2 regions of the Streptomyces sp. NPDC040432 genome follow, and region 1 is predicted to be linked to the other one. Evidence: riboswitches for the same ligand, from Rfam matches in the RefSeq annotation. Region 1 holds a riboswitch; the other holds the start of a gene.
What was found. A riboswitch is a leader RNA that binds a small molecule or an ion and turns the genes downstream of it on or off. The one in region 1 is predicted to bind ZMP and ZTP.

Region 1 (7,522 bases):
CCGCCACTGTCGGACCGCCCGCAGGAACAGCGCGGCGTCCACACCGGAGCCGGTACCCGGCTCCGCCGCCCGCGCCGCCACCGCCTGGAGAACCGACGCCGTACCGAAGCAGACCGCCGCACCCGGTGCGCAAATCATCCCAATCAGCACGAAGCGACTCTAGGTCACGACCGTGACAAGGGTGTGACGGCGGCCGGATTCCATCCCCGCGCGCCCCCGCTCTACGCTGTCGGCAGCCTTCGGCAGTACACGTCACACAGGGGGAGCGAAATTCACATGGACACCAGCAACACCACCCGGCGCCGGATGCGGTCGGGAGCGGTCGCCCTGGGCGGCATGGGTCTGCTCGCCGCCACCCTCGTGGCCTGCGGAAGCAGCGACGAGCCCGACAAGCGCTGCGCGTCCCGCACCACGCTGAAGCACCTGAACAACAAGGACTGCAAGACCGGCGGGTCCGGCTCGTACTACTACGGCGGTTACGTCAGCGCCGGCAAGGTGGCCGGCGGCAGCTTCGAGAAGTCGGCCGTCACCCGCGGCGGCATCGGCGGGCACAGCAACTCCGGCTCCAGCGGCGGCTGATCCCGTGGAACGCCACACCATCGAACCCCGCCCCGACTGGCAGAGGACCGTCGAGGAGCAGGGCCTGATCTATCCCCTCACCCGGTTCCCGGACGACTCCCTGCGCCCCTACTGGGACGAGAGTGCCTACTACTCCTTCACGCTTCCCGAGGTGGAGGCGCTGGAGGGGGTCGTCGAGGAACTGCACGCCATGTGCCTGGCCGCGGCCGCGCACATCGTCGAGCGGGACCGCTTCGCCGACCTCGGGCTCACCGACCCGAAGCTGGTCGCGCTCATCAAGGAGTCCTGGCGGCGACGGGCCGAGCAGCCCTCCCTCTACGGCCGCTTCGACCTGCGCTACGACGGTTCCGGCAGCCCCGCGAAACTGCTGGAGTACAACGCCGACACCCCCACCTCCCTGGTGGAGGCGGCGAGCCCGCAGTGGTTCTGGATGGAGGAGCGCTTCCCCGGGGCCGACCAGTGGAACTCCCTCCACGAGCGGCTCGTCGAGGCCTGGCGCCGCCAGGCCGAACTGCTGCCGCCCGGCACGCTGCACTTCGCGCACTCCGAGACGGACGAGCTGGGCGAGGACCTCATGACGGTCGCCTACCTCCAGGAGACCGCCGAGCAGGCCGGGATCGACACGCACGCCCTGTCGGTGGAACAGATCGGCTGGGACAGCCTGTCCGGCCGCTTCGTCGACGACAAGCTCCGGTTCATCCGGGGCTGCTTCAAGCTCTACCCGTGGGAGTGGCTGGCCACCGACGAGTTCGGCCCGCAGGTGCTGGGCACCTACGACCACGGCGGCGGCTCCGGTACCACCGCCTGGATCGAGCCGGTGTGGAAGATGCTGCTCGCCAACAAGGCGCTCCTGGCGATCCTGTGGGAGCTGTTCCCCGAGCACCCGAACCTCCTCCCCGCCTACCTCGACGGCCCCCGCGAGCTCGCCGAACCGGGCTCCACCGGCTACGTGGCCAAGCCGCTGCTGGGCCGCGAGGGCGCCGGGGTCACGCTCCACGAGGCGGGCGCGGAGGGCGAGCCGTTCGTCCCGACCGAGGGGGAGACGTACGTCTTCCAGGCGCTGGCGCCGCTGCCCGACTTCGACGGCAACCGGGTCGTCCTCGGCGCGTGGGTCGTCGAGGAGGAGTCGGCGGGGCTCGGCATCCGGGAATCGGCGGGGCCGGTCACGGACGAGTACGCCCGCTTCCTGCCCCACGTCATCCTCTGACCGGTCGGCCGGCCGGTCGGCGGGCACCGCGCCCCGCCGACCGGTGGGCCGGTCGGCGGGGTCGGCCGGTCAGCCGGCGAGGACGGACCTGAGCTGGTCCAGCCCCCAGTCCAGGTCCTCCTTGGAGATCACCAGGGGCGGCGCGATGCGGATCGTGGAGCCGTGCGTGTCCTTCACCAGGACCCCCAGTTCCATCAGCCGTTCGGAGATCTCCCGGCCCGTCCCGCGGGCCGGGTCGATGTCCACACCGGCCCACAGCCCGCGCCCCCGCACGGCGGTCACCGCGCCGCCGCCGACCAGCAGGTTCAGCTCCCGGTGCAGGTGGTCGCCCAGTTCGGCGGCGTGCTGCTGGTACTCGCCCGAACGGAGCATCGCGACCACCTCCAGGGCGACCGCGCAGGCGAGGGGGTTCCCGCCGAAGGTGGACCCGTGCTCGCCGGGCCGGAACACCCCGAGGACGTCGCGGTCGGCCACCACCGCGGACACGGGCACGACGCCGCCGCCGAGCGCCTTGCCCAGGACGTACATGTCGGGCACGACCCCCTCGTGGTCGCAGGCGAAGGTCTTCCCCGTCCGACCGAGGCCCGACTGGATCTCGTCCGCGATGAACAGGACGTTCCGTTCGCGCGTCAGTTCCCGTACGCCCGGCAGGTATCCGGCGGGCGGCACCAGGACCCCGGCCTCGCCCTGCACGGGCTCCAGCAGCACGGCGACGGTGTTCTCGGTGACGGCGTCGGCCAGTGCCGTGAGGTCCCCGTACGGGACGATCTCGAAGCCCGGCGTGTAGGGGCCGAAGTGGTCGCGGGCCTCGTGGTCGGTGGAGAAGGACACGATGGTGGTCGTGCGGCCGTGGAAGTTGTCGGCGGCCACCACGATCTTGGCGTGGCCGTCCGGCACGCCCTTGACCTGGTAGCCCCACTTGCGGGCGGTCTTCACCGCCGTCTCCACGGCCTCGGCGCCCGTGTTCATGGGCAGGACCATCTCCTTGCCGCACAACGCCGCCAGCTCCGTACAGAAGTCGGCGAAGCGGTCGTGGTGGAAGGCGCGGGAGGTCAGGGTGACCCGCTCCAACTGGGCGCGGGCGGCGTCGATCAGCCGGCGGTTGCCGTGACCGAAGTTGAGCGCCGAGTACCCGGCGAGCATGTCGAGGTACCGGCGGCCCTCCACGTCGGTCATCCAGGCGCCCTCCGCCGAGGCGATGACGACGGGCAGGGGGTGATAGTTGTGCGCGCTGTGCGCGTCGGCGGAGCGGATGGCATCAGCAGTAGTCGACACGGGGTCTCCGATCGTCCGTCAGGGCCTGTGACGAGGGTGGCGTCACTGTCCATCCTCGCTCGCGGACCGGACGGAGAAACCTTTCTTGCGGCGCGCCCGCTAAGGTGGGCGGCACGCACGGCGACTGGCGCACGGAGAACGGACTCCGGGGGAGTCGTGCGCGCACGACCGCACACAGGGCCGCTCGCCTGGGCCTCGCGGGGACGAGATGTCGACATCGACCCCGGAGGAGCCGCCATGAACGCGCGCCGCCACCCCGCCCTCTTCTCGACCGACCCCGAACTGGCGTCCTTCGTCGAGGCGGAGGAAGCGCTGCAGGCCGAGACCCTGCGCCTGATCCCCAGCGAGAACTACGTGTCCGCCGCCGTGCTCGAAGCCTCCGGCACGGTGCTCCAGAACAAGTACAGCGAGGGCTATCCGGGCCGCCGCTACTACGAGGGCCAGCAGAACATCGACCGTGTCGAGGCCCTCGCCGTCGAGCGGGCGAAGGGCCTGTTCGGGGTGGACCACGCCAACGTGCAGCCGTACTCGGGATCCCCGGCGAACCTGGCCGTCTACCTGGCGTTCGCGAAGCCCGGCGACACCGTCATGGGCATGGCCCTGCCGATGGGCGGGCACCTCACCCACGGCTGGGGCGTCTCCGCGACGGGCTCCTGGTTCCGGGGCGTGCAGTACGGGGTCTCCGCCGGGACCGGCCGGATCGACTACGACGCCGTGCGCGAACTGGCCCTCGCCGAGCGCCCGAAGATCATTTTCTGCGGCGGTACCGCCCTGCCGCGCACGATCGACTTCGAGGCCTTCGCCTCGATCGCGAAGGAGGCGGGCTCGGTCCTCGTCGCCGACGTCGCCCACATCGCGGGCCTGATCGCCGGCGGCGCGCACCCCTCCCCGGCGGAGCACGCCGACGTGATCTCCACGACCACCCACAAGACCCTGCGCGGTCCGCGCGGCGCGATGCTGATGTGCCGCGAGGAGCACGCCAAAGCCATCGACAAGGCCGTGTTCCCGGGCCTCCAGGGCGGCCCGCACAACCAGACGACCGCGGGCATCGCGGTGGCCCTGCACGAGGCCGCCCAGCCGTCGTTCACCGCGTACGCCCACGCGGTGGTGGCCAACGCGAAGGCGCTGGCCGGTGAACTGTCGGCCCGGGGCTTCGACCTGGTGTCCGGCGGCACGGACAACCACCTGATCCTGATGGACCTGACCTCGCGCGAGGTGCCGGGCAAGGTCGCGGCCAAGGCGCTGGACCGCGCGGGCATCGTCGTCAACCACAACACCGTCCCGTTCGACACGCGCAAGCCGTTCGACCCGTCCGGCATCCGCATCGGCACCCCGTCGCTCACCTCGCGCGGCCTGTCGACCGGGCACATGCCGCTGGTCGCGGAGTGGATCGCCCGGTCGGTGGACGCCGCGGCGAAGGGCGACGGGGCGGCCCTCGCGGCGGTCCGCGCGGAGGTCACCGACCTGATGGCGGCCTTCCCGGCGCCGGGCCTGCCGACCGCCTGACGGACCGCCCGCCCCGTTCCCCGGTCGGCCGTCGTCCCGTCCGCCGCCCGCCCGGGAACGGGGCGGGCGTGCGGGCGGCGGGAGCGGTCGTCCGGCCGGTGCGGGCAGCGCAGACCGGCGGCGCAAAGCGGTCGCTCGGCCGGGGCGGGATCCGGCCGCCCCGCTACCGCCCGGTACCCGGACGGGCCCCGCCGCACGTCAGGGCGGGGGTGCCCCGACCGTCGCCCGCACGCCAACGCCGCGGACCGGTTCCGGCCGGCGCGGGGCCGGAGCGTGCCCCCGCACCTGAGAGAATGTGGCCATGGCTTCTGATCGTCCTCGCGCGCTCTCCGGTATCCAGCCCACCTCCGGTTCGTTCCACCTCGGGAACTACCTCGGAGCCATCCGTCAGTACGTCGCCCTGCAGGAGACGCACGACGCCTTCTACATGGTGGTCGACCTCCACGCGATCACGATGCCGCAGGATCCGAAGGACCTCCGCGCGAACACCCGCCTCTCCGTCGCCCAGCTCCTCGCGGCCGGCCTGGACCCCGAGCGCTGCACGCTCTTCGTCCAGAGCCACGTGCCCGAGCACGCCCAGCTCGGCTGGGTCATGAACTGCATCACCGGGTTCGGCGAGGCCTCCCGGATGACGCAGTTCAAGGACAAGTCCGCCAAGGGCGGCGTCAACAACGCGACCGTCGGCCTGTTCACGTACCCGATCCTCCAGGTCGCCGACATCCTGCTGTACCAGGCGAACGCCGTCCCGGTCGGCGAGGACCAGCGCCAGCACATCGAGCTGACCCGCGACCTCGCCGAGCGCTTCAACACCCGCTTCGGCCCGACCTTCACGCTGCCCGCCGCGCACATCGTCAAGGAGGTCGCGAAGATCTACGACCTCCAGGACCCGGCGATCAAGATGTCGAAGTCGGCCTCGTCCCCCAAGGGCCTGGTCAACCTCCTCGACGAGCCCAAGGTCACCGAGAAGAAGATCAAGAGCGCGGTCACGGACACCGAGGCGGAGATCCGTTTCGACGCCGTGGAGAAGCCCGGCGTCAGCAACCTGCTCACCATCTACTCCACCCTCACCGGCGAGACGATCCCCGCCCTGGAGGCCCGTTACGAGGGCAAGGGGTACGGCGCGCTGAAGACCGATCTGGCCGGCGTGATGGTCGATTTCGTCACACCCTTCAAGCAGCGCACCCAGGAGTACCTGGACGACCCGGAGACCCTGGATTCCCTGCTGGCCAAGGGCGCGGAGAAGGCCCGGGCGGTCGCCGCCGAGACCCTGGCACAGACGTACGACCGCCTCGGTTTCCTGCCCGCCAAGCACTGACGCGCCGACGCCCCTGGCGGTAGGGGGGGTGCTGCCGCCACACTGGCGGCAGCACCGCACGACCGGCGGTGCCGCACCGGCCCGACCGGCGCTCGCACCGTCCGGCCACCGCGCCCGCAGACATACGGAGGAGACACACGTGGGGACCGCAACGCTCGGCGTTTCGATCGCGGTCCCGGAGCCGTACGGCAGCCGACTCCAGGCGCTGCGCGCGGGCTTCGGGGACGTCGCCGCGCACGGCATCCCCACGCACGTCACCCTCGTACCGCCCACCGAGGTGGACACGGACCGGCTGCCGCAGATCCGGGCCCACCTGGCCGAGGTCGCGCTGTCCTTCCGGCCCTTCGCGATGCGGCTGGCCGGGACGGGAACCTTCCGTCCCCTCTCGCCGGTCGTCTTCGTCAAGCTCGCCGAGGGCGCCGCGGGCTGCACCCGCCTCCAGGGGTGCGTCCGGGACCCCGACGGCCCCATCAGCCGCGAGCTGGCCTTCCCGTACCACCCGCACGTCACCGTCGCCCACGGGATCTCCGAGGAGGCGATGGACCGGGCCCACACGGAGCTCGCCGACTACGCCGCCGAGTGGCTGTGCGAGGGCTTCGCGCTCTACGAGCAGGGCTCGGACGGCGTGTGGCGCAAGCTGCGCGAGTACCCGTTCGGAACGGGCCCGACGGGCATCCCCGCGCAGTCCGGGTCACCCGCCGGCGCGGCCGCCGAGGCGACGGGCCGTCGCTCCTGACGCAGCGGTCGCAGGGCCTGGACGGTGCGGAACCTGAGGCTGCGCAGGACCAGGACGTGGAACGGACGGGCCGTCGGGCAAAAAGTCACAATCGACGACCGTAGTACCCGAAACGGGCAATCCCCGCTATTTCCGGCAGCTCAATTACGGTGGCCCCATGGACTGGCTGACGAAACTCCCGGTGATCGGGCCCCTGGTGTCCGCCGCCATGCGGACGCACGCGTGGCGTTCGTACGAACGGCTCGACCGCGTGCACTGGACCAGGCTCGCTGCCGCCATCACCTTCATCAGCTTCCTCGCGCTCTTCCCGCTGATCACCGTGGCGGCAGCCGTCGGCGCCGGCCTGCTCAGCCAGGAACAGCTCGACCGGCTCCAGAAGAACCTCTCCGACCAGGTCCCCGGCATCTCGGACCAGCTCGACATCAACGGACTCGTCGCCAACGCCGGGACGGTCGGCCTCGTCGCCGCCGCCCTGCTGCTCCTCACCGGCATCGGCTGGGTCGGCTCGATGCGGGACTGCCTGCGCGCGGTCTGGGAGAAGGACGACGAGGACGAGGGCAACCCCATCGCCCGCAAGGGCAAGGACGCCCTCGTCCTCCTCGGACTCGGCGGCGCGGGCCTCGCCTCCGCCGCCGCGTCGATCATCGGGGCCAGCGCGGTCGGCAAGTCCGGCGAGGCGCTCGGCCTGTCCTCCGCCGGCGCGGGCGGCGTGCTGCTGCGCACCGCCGCCTTCCTGGTGGGCGTCGTCGCGGCCTTCCTGCTGTTGCTCTACGTCCTGACCCTGCTGCCCGGCGTCGAACCCCCGCGCGCCCGTCTGATCCAGGCCGCCCTGATCGGCGCCGCCGGGTTCGAGCTGCTGAAGCTGCTGCTCAGCGGCTACATCCGGGAAGTCGCCGGCAAGAGC
Region 2 (7,522 bases), on a different contig from region 1:
GTTCGAGTGCGGCGCAACCGCCGCGGGTGAAGGCGCTCACCAGGGTCCGGTACCCGGCGAGTCCGTCGACCAGGGTGTACTCGACCCGGTACTCCGGGTCCGACGTCCCGTCACCCTCCCGCAGCGTCGTGATCCGGGCCAGGGAGTCCGCGTAGAAGTGGAGCTGGATCCCTTCGCCCATCTCCTCGTCCTCGATGGTGAACACCTCGTTGTGGGAGCCTGCGCGATCGGCGACGAACTCCCAGAACTCCGCGGCGGCGCCGCGCGGGCCGCCCTGTCGCCACTTCTTCTCGACGTCCTTGTCGTCGGTGAACGACAGGGCCGTCTTCCTCGCGCTCCCGCCGAGGTCGCAGCGGTGACCCGCGGGCTCCTCGTCGTCCTCCACGGGTGCGTTCCTGGCACGGCTCGCGGCCTCCGAGCACATCAGGATGCTCACGGTGCGCACCCCGTCGTCGACGAGCTCGGGGTGCGCACGGCGCACGGCCGTCCCGACCGCCGTCTCCATCCGCTCCCAGTCGCTCCTGTCCGTGGCGCGCTTCCCCCGGCGCGGATCGCGGCCGATCCGCATTCCGGCGCACGCCCGCTCGGCGGTGGCGATCACGCGCATGACTTCGGGCAGCAGCGCTGCGTCGACGGCGTCGGGCAACCGCTTCGGGATCGTCGCGCCGTGCGCGTACCGGCCCGTGTACCTCAGGAGGGCGGCATCGAGCGGGCCGAGCACTGCTCCGCGCTCGGCGCGGCGGCGGTCCGCCTGGTGTTCCTGGGCCCGTTTCGTGTCCGCCGTCTCCGTCGCCCCGCGCATCGCCGCGCACACCCGACCGCTGTCGAGCAGAGCGATGTCGGCGCCGTGGGCGACGAGCCGGCTCCTTTCCCACGGGATGCGCCGGAACAGCGCGTCGACGTCCTCGGGCGCGGCGAGGAGGATCGGGTCCAGGAGCGCGACGGCGGCGTCCTCGTCGAGCCGGCCGCGGGTTCCGGCGGCGTCGCACAACGGGAGGACCGCACTCCACAGCAGCAGGTGTCGGGCCAGGTCGTCCCGGATCACCGCGAGGTGGGCCTCGCCGATCGGGAACTTGAACGTGCGGGGGTCGTGGTTGGCGTCGGCCCCGGCACCGAGCATCAGTTTCAGCCCGCCGGCCTCGCTGATGACGTTCGGTATCCAGCCGCTCCGCCGTGTGAAGACGATGTCGCCCATGGACTCAGCCCCTCCGGGAACGGCACCGGCGGGCATCACGGCGACGTCGCGGGCCCGCCCCGCACCGTCCGTTCACGACCACCGTGCGCATGCGGCGTCGAGGCGCGCGTCGGTGCGCACCCAGACCTCGCCCCCGGCGGCGTCGGCCGGGGCGTCGACCCGTTCCAAGCCGAGGAACTCGATCAACTTGAGCACCACCGCCCGTTCGGCCCGGTCGTCGTCGACACCGTGCGAGTCGAAGAAGACGTGGTACTGGTCGCTCGGGTCCACGATGCCGGAGTCGGCCCAGATCCGAGCGATTTCCTCGATCGCCGCCGATTCCGTCGTGATCGTGGCGGCGCGGGCGGCGCCCCGGGTCTCCGGTGACGCGTCGAGGTCGGCGAGGTCGGAGAACCACTGGCCGAAGCGGTCGAGGCCGGCGTATCCGTTCTCGAAGAACAGCATCGCGCCCGGAAGGAAGCGATTGCCCCTGTCGACCAGGAGGTGTTCCGACCGGGGCCCGTCCGCCGCGTCCTTCGTCCGGGAGATCACTCCTCGCCCGGGCATGAGCACCAGGCTCTGGCCCGACGCCTCGTCCTCGATGGTGTAGGTGTCGGAATCCCGGCCGCGGAAGTACTCGGAGAACGCCACGTAGGCTTCCTGGGCGTCGCCGACGGAGACCTCCTGGGCGTCACCTCCACCGCCGACGGCGAAGACGAACTGTTTCGGTCCGGGCTTGTAGGGGCGGGCCATGCGCGTCCTTCGTTCACGGGCGGGGGCTCGACCAGCGTAATCGAGCCGGCGCGGACGTGGACCGGCCGGCATCGACGTGCTGACCGCGGCCCGCACGCGCGCTCCCCCTGCGCGACGCCCGCGGGGCGGGCCGCGGGGACGGCACGGTCAGAGGCTTTCCAGGAGGTCGGCGAGCGGGGGCGGGACCTGACCCGGCGCGAGGGACTCCACCAGGAGGCGGCCGTAGCGGATCTTGCGGCCCTTCCTCGTCCCGAGGAAGCGTCGCAGCAGCCGCTGCCGGGGCCGCCCTTGGTGGGCGGGCTGGTGCAGCAGGGTCTGCCAGGCGCGCAGGTCGCCCTCGGCCTCGATGATCTCCTCCACGCGCGCCGTGCCGAGCGTGCGGATCAGTTCGTCCTCCAGGTCCGCGACGCACACGAAGAAGGCGGCACCGGGCGCTCCGGCCCGATCCAAGCCGCGCTCGTAGAAGCCCCGTTCGTTCTCGTCGCACAGTCCGGTCAGGCGCAGGCCCAGTCCGGGCGGCCCGAGCAGACCGGCGTAGCGGGCGACGTTCATCGCTCCGCTCATCGACACGACGGACACCCCTTCGGCCGCGAGGTCCCGGCCGTGCCGTTCGGCCAGGGCCTCGACGGCTTCGAGGTCGCTCGGCCCCTCCAGCAGCACCGCCGTCCGCAGCCCGAGCCGCGCCGCCAGGTCACCGGCCGGGCCGCCGGGCCCGCCGGCCGCCCAGTTGTTCACGGCGTCCCGGAACGCCCACATGTCCACCATGCGGCGAGTCTGCCCTGCGACCGGCGGCGCGGCACGGAATTATCCGGCGGCCCCGCCGCACACCGTCCTCCTCCCCGCCCGCCCGTGCCTACGGCGCGCCGGGAAAGCGGGACGCCCCGGACCGAGGGGTCCGGGGCGTTCGCCGTACGTCGCGCTTCGTCGTGTGCGGCGCGGTCAGAGGGTCGCGAGGTCCAGGCCGGCCTGCGCGGCGGCGGCCTGCACGGTCTGCTCCAGCAGGACGGCGATGGTCATCGGGCCGACGCCACCGGGCACGGGGGTGATCAGGGAGGCGCGGGCCGCGGCCGACTCGAAGTGGACGTCGCCGACGTTGCCCTCGTTGTAGCCGGCGTCCAGGACGACGGCGCCCGGCTTGATGTCCTCGCCGCGAATGAACTCGGCCTTGCCGACGGCGGCGACCAGGACGTCCGCCTGGCGCACGATCGACGGCAGGTCGACCGTGCGGGAGTGACAGTAGGTGACCGTGGCGTTGCGCTCCAGCAGGAGCATCCCGGCGGGCTTGCCGAGGATGGCGCTGCGGCCGACGACCACGGCGTGTTTGCCGGTGAGGTCGACGTCGTAGGCCTCCAGCAGGCGCATGATCCCGCCGGGCGTGCAGGAGACGAAGCCGGGCAGCCCGAAGCCCATGGCCGCGAAGGAGTGCATGGTGACCCCGTCGACGTCCTTGCCCGGGGCGATGGCCTCGAAGGCGGCGCGCTCGTCGATGTGGTGCGGGACCGGGTGTTGCAGCAGGATGCCGCTGATCAGCGGGTCCTCGGAGAGCTCGGTGAGCGTGGCGATCAGTTCGTCGGTCGTGGTGGTCGCCGGCAGCTCCACGTGGCGGGAGGTGATCCCGGCCTTGGCGCAACGGTTCTGCTTCATGCGCACGTACGTGACGGAGGCCGGGTCCTCGCCGACGAGGACGGTGGCCAGGCAGGGGGCGGTGCCGGTGCGCTCGGTGATCTTCGCCGCGTGGGCGGCGGTCTGCTCCGAGATACGGCGGGCGACGGCGGTGCCGTCCATCAGCCGGGCAGTGGCGGTCGTCATGGGGTCTCCTGAACGTCGCTGCGGATCGCGGTTCGCCCAGGCGCGCGGCAGTCGACGTACGGCGTACGCCGGGCCGCTCCCCGGTGGTGATCCACCCGAACGCCAGTCACGGCCCGCCGCCCACTGTAGTCGACTTATCCACTGGTTCCTCGGCGTCGGAGCTGGGACGATCGAGACATGACGCGCACTTTCGACCATCTCGTCGCCGAGGCCGAATCCGTGTCCGTCGACGGCTGGGACTTCTCCTGGCTCGACGGGCGGGCGACCGAGCAACGGCCCTCATGGGGCTACCAGCGGCTCCTCGGGGAGCGTCTGGCCCTGGTGCGCTCCGCCCTCGACGTCCAGACCGGGGGCGGTGAGGTGCTCGCCGGGGCGGGCCCGCTGCCACCTCTGATGGCGGCCACCGAATCGTGGCCGCCGAACATCGACAGGGCGACCCGCCTGCTGCACCCGCTGGGCGCGGTGGTGGTCGCCGACGCCGACGAACCCCCGCTGCCCTTCGGCGACGGGGCCTTCGAGCTGGTCACCAGTCGACACCCGGTGACCATCTGGTGGGACGAGATCGCCCGGGTACTGACACCGGGCGGCACCTACCTCTCCCAGCAGGTCGGCCCGGCGAGCGTCTTCGAGCTCGTCGAGTACTTCCTCGGTCCGCAGCCGGATCACGTCCGGCGCGGCAGGCACCCCGACGACGCCGTCGCCGACGCCACGAAGGCGGGCCTGGAAGTGGTCGATCTGCGTTCCGAACGACTACGGACGGAGTTCCATGACATCGGAGCCGTGATCTACTTTCTACGGAAGGTGATCTGGATGGTGCCCGGCTTCACGGTCGGGCAGTACCGGGACCGGCTGCGCGAGCTCCACGAACGGATCGGGCGCGAGGGCCCGTTCGTCGCGCACACCGCCCGTTTCCTCATCGAAGCCCGCAAAACGGACTGAGAGGAGGCCTACGGAAAGGCGTTCGCGGAGCGGACGGATCTTCGCCGGATCGGTTGCGCGGCCACAGCGTGGCGCAGGTCACTCAATTCAGCGCGTAACGAATCGACTCGGGCATGCGATGAACCGACAGGTGTCCTCGCGCGGCCCCGGAATACAGACCCCCCTCGGGTCTGTTTCCCGAGTTCGCGCGATGATGTCCCGCTCACCCCTTATCTGTTCGCAACGAGAGGCTCCTTGTGTCGCTCAGCCCGTCCCGTACGTTCCCTCCGGAGATCGCCGAATCGGAGGCCCTCGTCACGCTCGTCGAGCGCGGCCGCGAGCAGGGTCACATCAACGGTGACGACGTGCGCCAGGCCTTCGAGGCCGGCCGCATCCCGGTGGACCAGTGGAAGCGGGTCCTGCGCAGCCTGAACCAGGTCCTGGACGAGGAGGGCGTCGCCCTCCACGTCAGCGCCGCCCCCGCCACCAAGGCTCCCGCGAAGAAGCCCCGCAAGGCGGCGGCGGCCCCGGCCCGCACCGTGACCAAGAAGGCGGCCGCCGCGCCGCGCCCCATCGGCGCGCGCAAGACGGCAGCCCCGGCCACCGCGGCGGCGATATCCGCTTCGTCGACCGGCGCCGAGGGCGAGGAGGCGGCCGAGGCCGCCGCCGAGCCCAAGAAGCGCACGGTCAAGAAGACCGCCGCCAAGAAGGCGACGGCGACCAAGAAGACCGCCGCGACCAAGAAGGGCGCGAAGGACTCCGACGAGGGCGAGACCCCCGCCGCCGAGGGTGAGGACTGGGCAGCCGAGGACCTCGCCGACGAGCCCGAGGAGGAGGCGCCCAAGACCGGCGGAACCCAGGGCTTCGTCCTGTCCGACGACGACGAGGACGACGCCCCGGCGCAGACGGTCATGGTGGCCGGTGCCACCGCCGACCCCGTCAAGGACTACCTGAAGCTGATCGGCAAGGTGCCGCTCCTCAACGCCGAGCAGGAGGTCGAGCTCGCCAAGCGCATCGAGGCGGGCCTGTTCTCCGAGTACAAGCTCGAAGAGGAGGAGGACCACAAGCCCGCGTTCAAGCGCGAGCTGGAGATCCTCGTCGAGGACGGCCGCCGGGCCAAGAACCACCTGCTGGAGGCCAACCTCCGCCTCGTGGTCTCCCTGGCCAAGCGCTACACGGGCCGCGGCATGCTCTTCCTGGACCTGATCCAGGAGGGCAACGTCGGTCTGATCCGCGCGGTGGAGAAGTTCGACTACACCAAGGGCTTCAAGTTCTCCACGTACGCGACCTGGTGGATCCGGCAGGCGATCACGCGTGCCATGGCCGACCAGTCGCGCACCATCCGCATCCCCGTCCACATGGTCGAGATCATCAACAAGCTCGCCCGCGTGCAGCGTCAGATGCTCCAGGACCTCGGTCGGGAGCCCACTCCGGAGGAGCTGGGCAAGGAACTCGACATGACCCCCGAGAAGGTCATCGAGGTCCAGAAGTACGGCCGCGAGCCGATCTCCCTGCACACCCCGCTGGGTGAGGAGGGCGACAGCGAGTTCGGTGACCTCATCGAGGACTCCGAGGCGGTCGTGCCGGCCGACGCGGTGTCGTTCACGTTCCTCCAGGAGCAGCTCCAGTCGATCCTGGGGACGCTCTCCGAGCGCGAGGCGGGCGTGGTCTCCATGCGCTACGGCCTCAACGACGGCCAGCCGAAGACGCTGGACGAGATCGGCCGCGTGTACGGGGTCACCCGTGAGCGCATCCGCCAGATCGAGTCCAAGACCATGTCGAAGCTGCGCCACCCGTCGCGTTCGCAGGTGCTGCGCGACTACCTCGACTGATCCGTCGGGAGGAACCCCGCGGATCCGGGACGAGCGCGCTCGTCCCGGATCCGCGGGGTTTTCCGCTTTCCCGCCCGCTTCCGGGTTCCTACCCGGCGGGTTCGGTGGTCCGGCGGCGGGCGGCCATCAGGGCGTGCACGAGCACGCCCGCGAAGAGGAACAGGACGCCCTGGTAGACGGCCGCGTGGCCGGAGCCCGCGACCAGCCACATGGAGAAGCCGAAGGCCAGGCAGGCCATCGAGGCGTCGCGGACCAGGCGACCGCGCGAGACCTCGTCGGCGCGACCCGAGGCGAGGAAGTGGAGCTGCGCGGCCGTCGACAGCAGGTACGGGACGGTCGCGGTGAAGGTCGTGACGAGGACCAGGACCTCGAAGACGCCCTCGGAACCGGCCGTGTAGTTGTAGACGGTGAGGCCGGACGCCAGGACCACGGTGACGAGGACGCCCACCACCGGGACGCCGCGGCGCCTGACCGCGAAGACCTTCGGGAAGAGCCCGTCCCGGGCCGCCGCGTACGGGGTCTGCGCACTGAGCAGGGTCCATCCGTTGAGCGCGCCGACCATCGACACCACCGCCGCGCAGGCGACGAGCGTGCCACCCCAGGTACCGCCGAACATGGCGTCGACGGCGTCGCTGAAGGGGGCCTGCGAGGAGACCAACGCGTCGTGGGAGACCAGACCGAACACGGCGAGGGTGCCGAGCAGGTAGACGGTGGCCGCGCCGACGGTGCCGAGGACGGTGGCGCGGGCGACGTTGCGGGCCGGATCGCGGACCTCGCCGGCGCTGACGGCGGCCGACTCGACGCCCAGGTAGCTGAAGAGCAGGATCGCGGCGGACGCGGAGACGGCTCCGACCGCGCTCCCGTCCGTGGCGCGGAACGGGCCGAGGTTCGCCGGGTCGAAGTGGAACAGCCCGCCGATGGCGACCAGCAGCAGCGGAGCCAGCTTCAGTACGGTCGCCACGACCTGGACGGCGCCCACGTACCGGGTGCCCGCCAGGTTGGCGAGGGCGGGCAGCCACTGGACGGCGAGCGCCGC

Region 2: it holds a riboswitch for ZMP and ZTP, as region 1 does, so the genes downstream of both, ACZ58N_RS15050 (bifunctional 5,10-methylenetetrahydrofolate dehydrogenase/5,10-methenyltetrahydrofolate cyclohydrolase) here and ACZ58N_RS06380 (serine hydroxymethyltransferase) in region 1, are expected to answer to the same signal.

What each region holds. Positions count from the first base shown of each region.
Region 1 covers NZ_JBVIVP010000002.1:571,932-579,453, reverse strand. The annotation lists gene ACZ58N_RS06400 (DMT family protein) at 1-138, opposite strand, end outside; gene ACZ58N_RS06395 (hypothetical protein) at 277-579, shown strand; gene ACZ58N_RS06390 (glutathionylspermidine synthase family protein) at 584-1,786, shown strand; gene rocD (ornithine--oxo-acid transaminase) at 1,856-3,061, opposite strand; ZMP/ZTP riboswitch at 3,172-3,262, shown strand; gene ACZ58N_RS06380 (serine hydroxymethyltransferase) at 3,299-4,567, shown strand; gene trpS (tryptophan--tRNA ligase) at 4,869-5,882, shown strand; gene ACZ58N_RS06370 (2'-5' RNA ligase family protein) at 6,022-6,618, shown strand; gene ACZ58N_RS06365 (YhjD/YihY/BrkB family envelope integrity protein) at 6,776-7,522, shown strand, end outside.
Region 2 covers NZ_JBVIVP010000005.1:440,906-448,427, forward strand. The annotation lists gene ACZ58N_RS15035 (DUF6357 family protein) at 1-1,195, opposite strand, end outside; gene ACZ58N_RS15040 (hypothetical protein) at 1,268-1,927, opposite strand; gene ACZ58N_RS15045 (TOPRIM nucleotidyl transferase/hydrolase domain-containing protein) at 2,075-2,692, opposite strand; gene ACZ58N_RS15050 (bifunctional 5,10-methylenetetrahydrofolate dehydrogenase/5,10-methenyltetrahydrofolate cyclohydrolase) at 2,867-3,736, opposite strand; ZMP/ZTP riboswitch at 3,764-3,856, opposite strand; gene ACZ58N_RS15055 (methyltransferase domain-containing protein) at 3,914-4,675, shown strand; gene ACZ58N_RS15060 (RNA polymerase sigma factor) at 4,912-6,486, shown strand; gene ACZ58N_RS15065 (amino acid permease) at 6,575-7,522, opposite strand, start outside.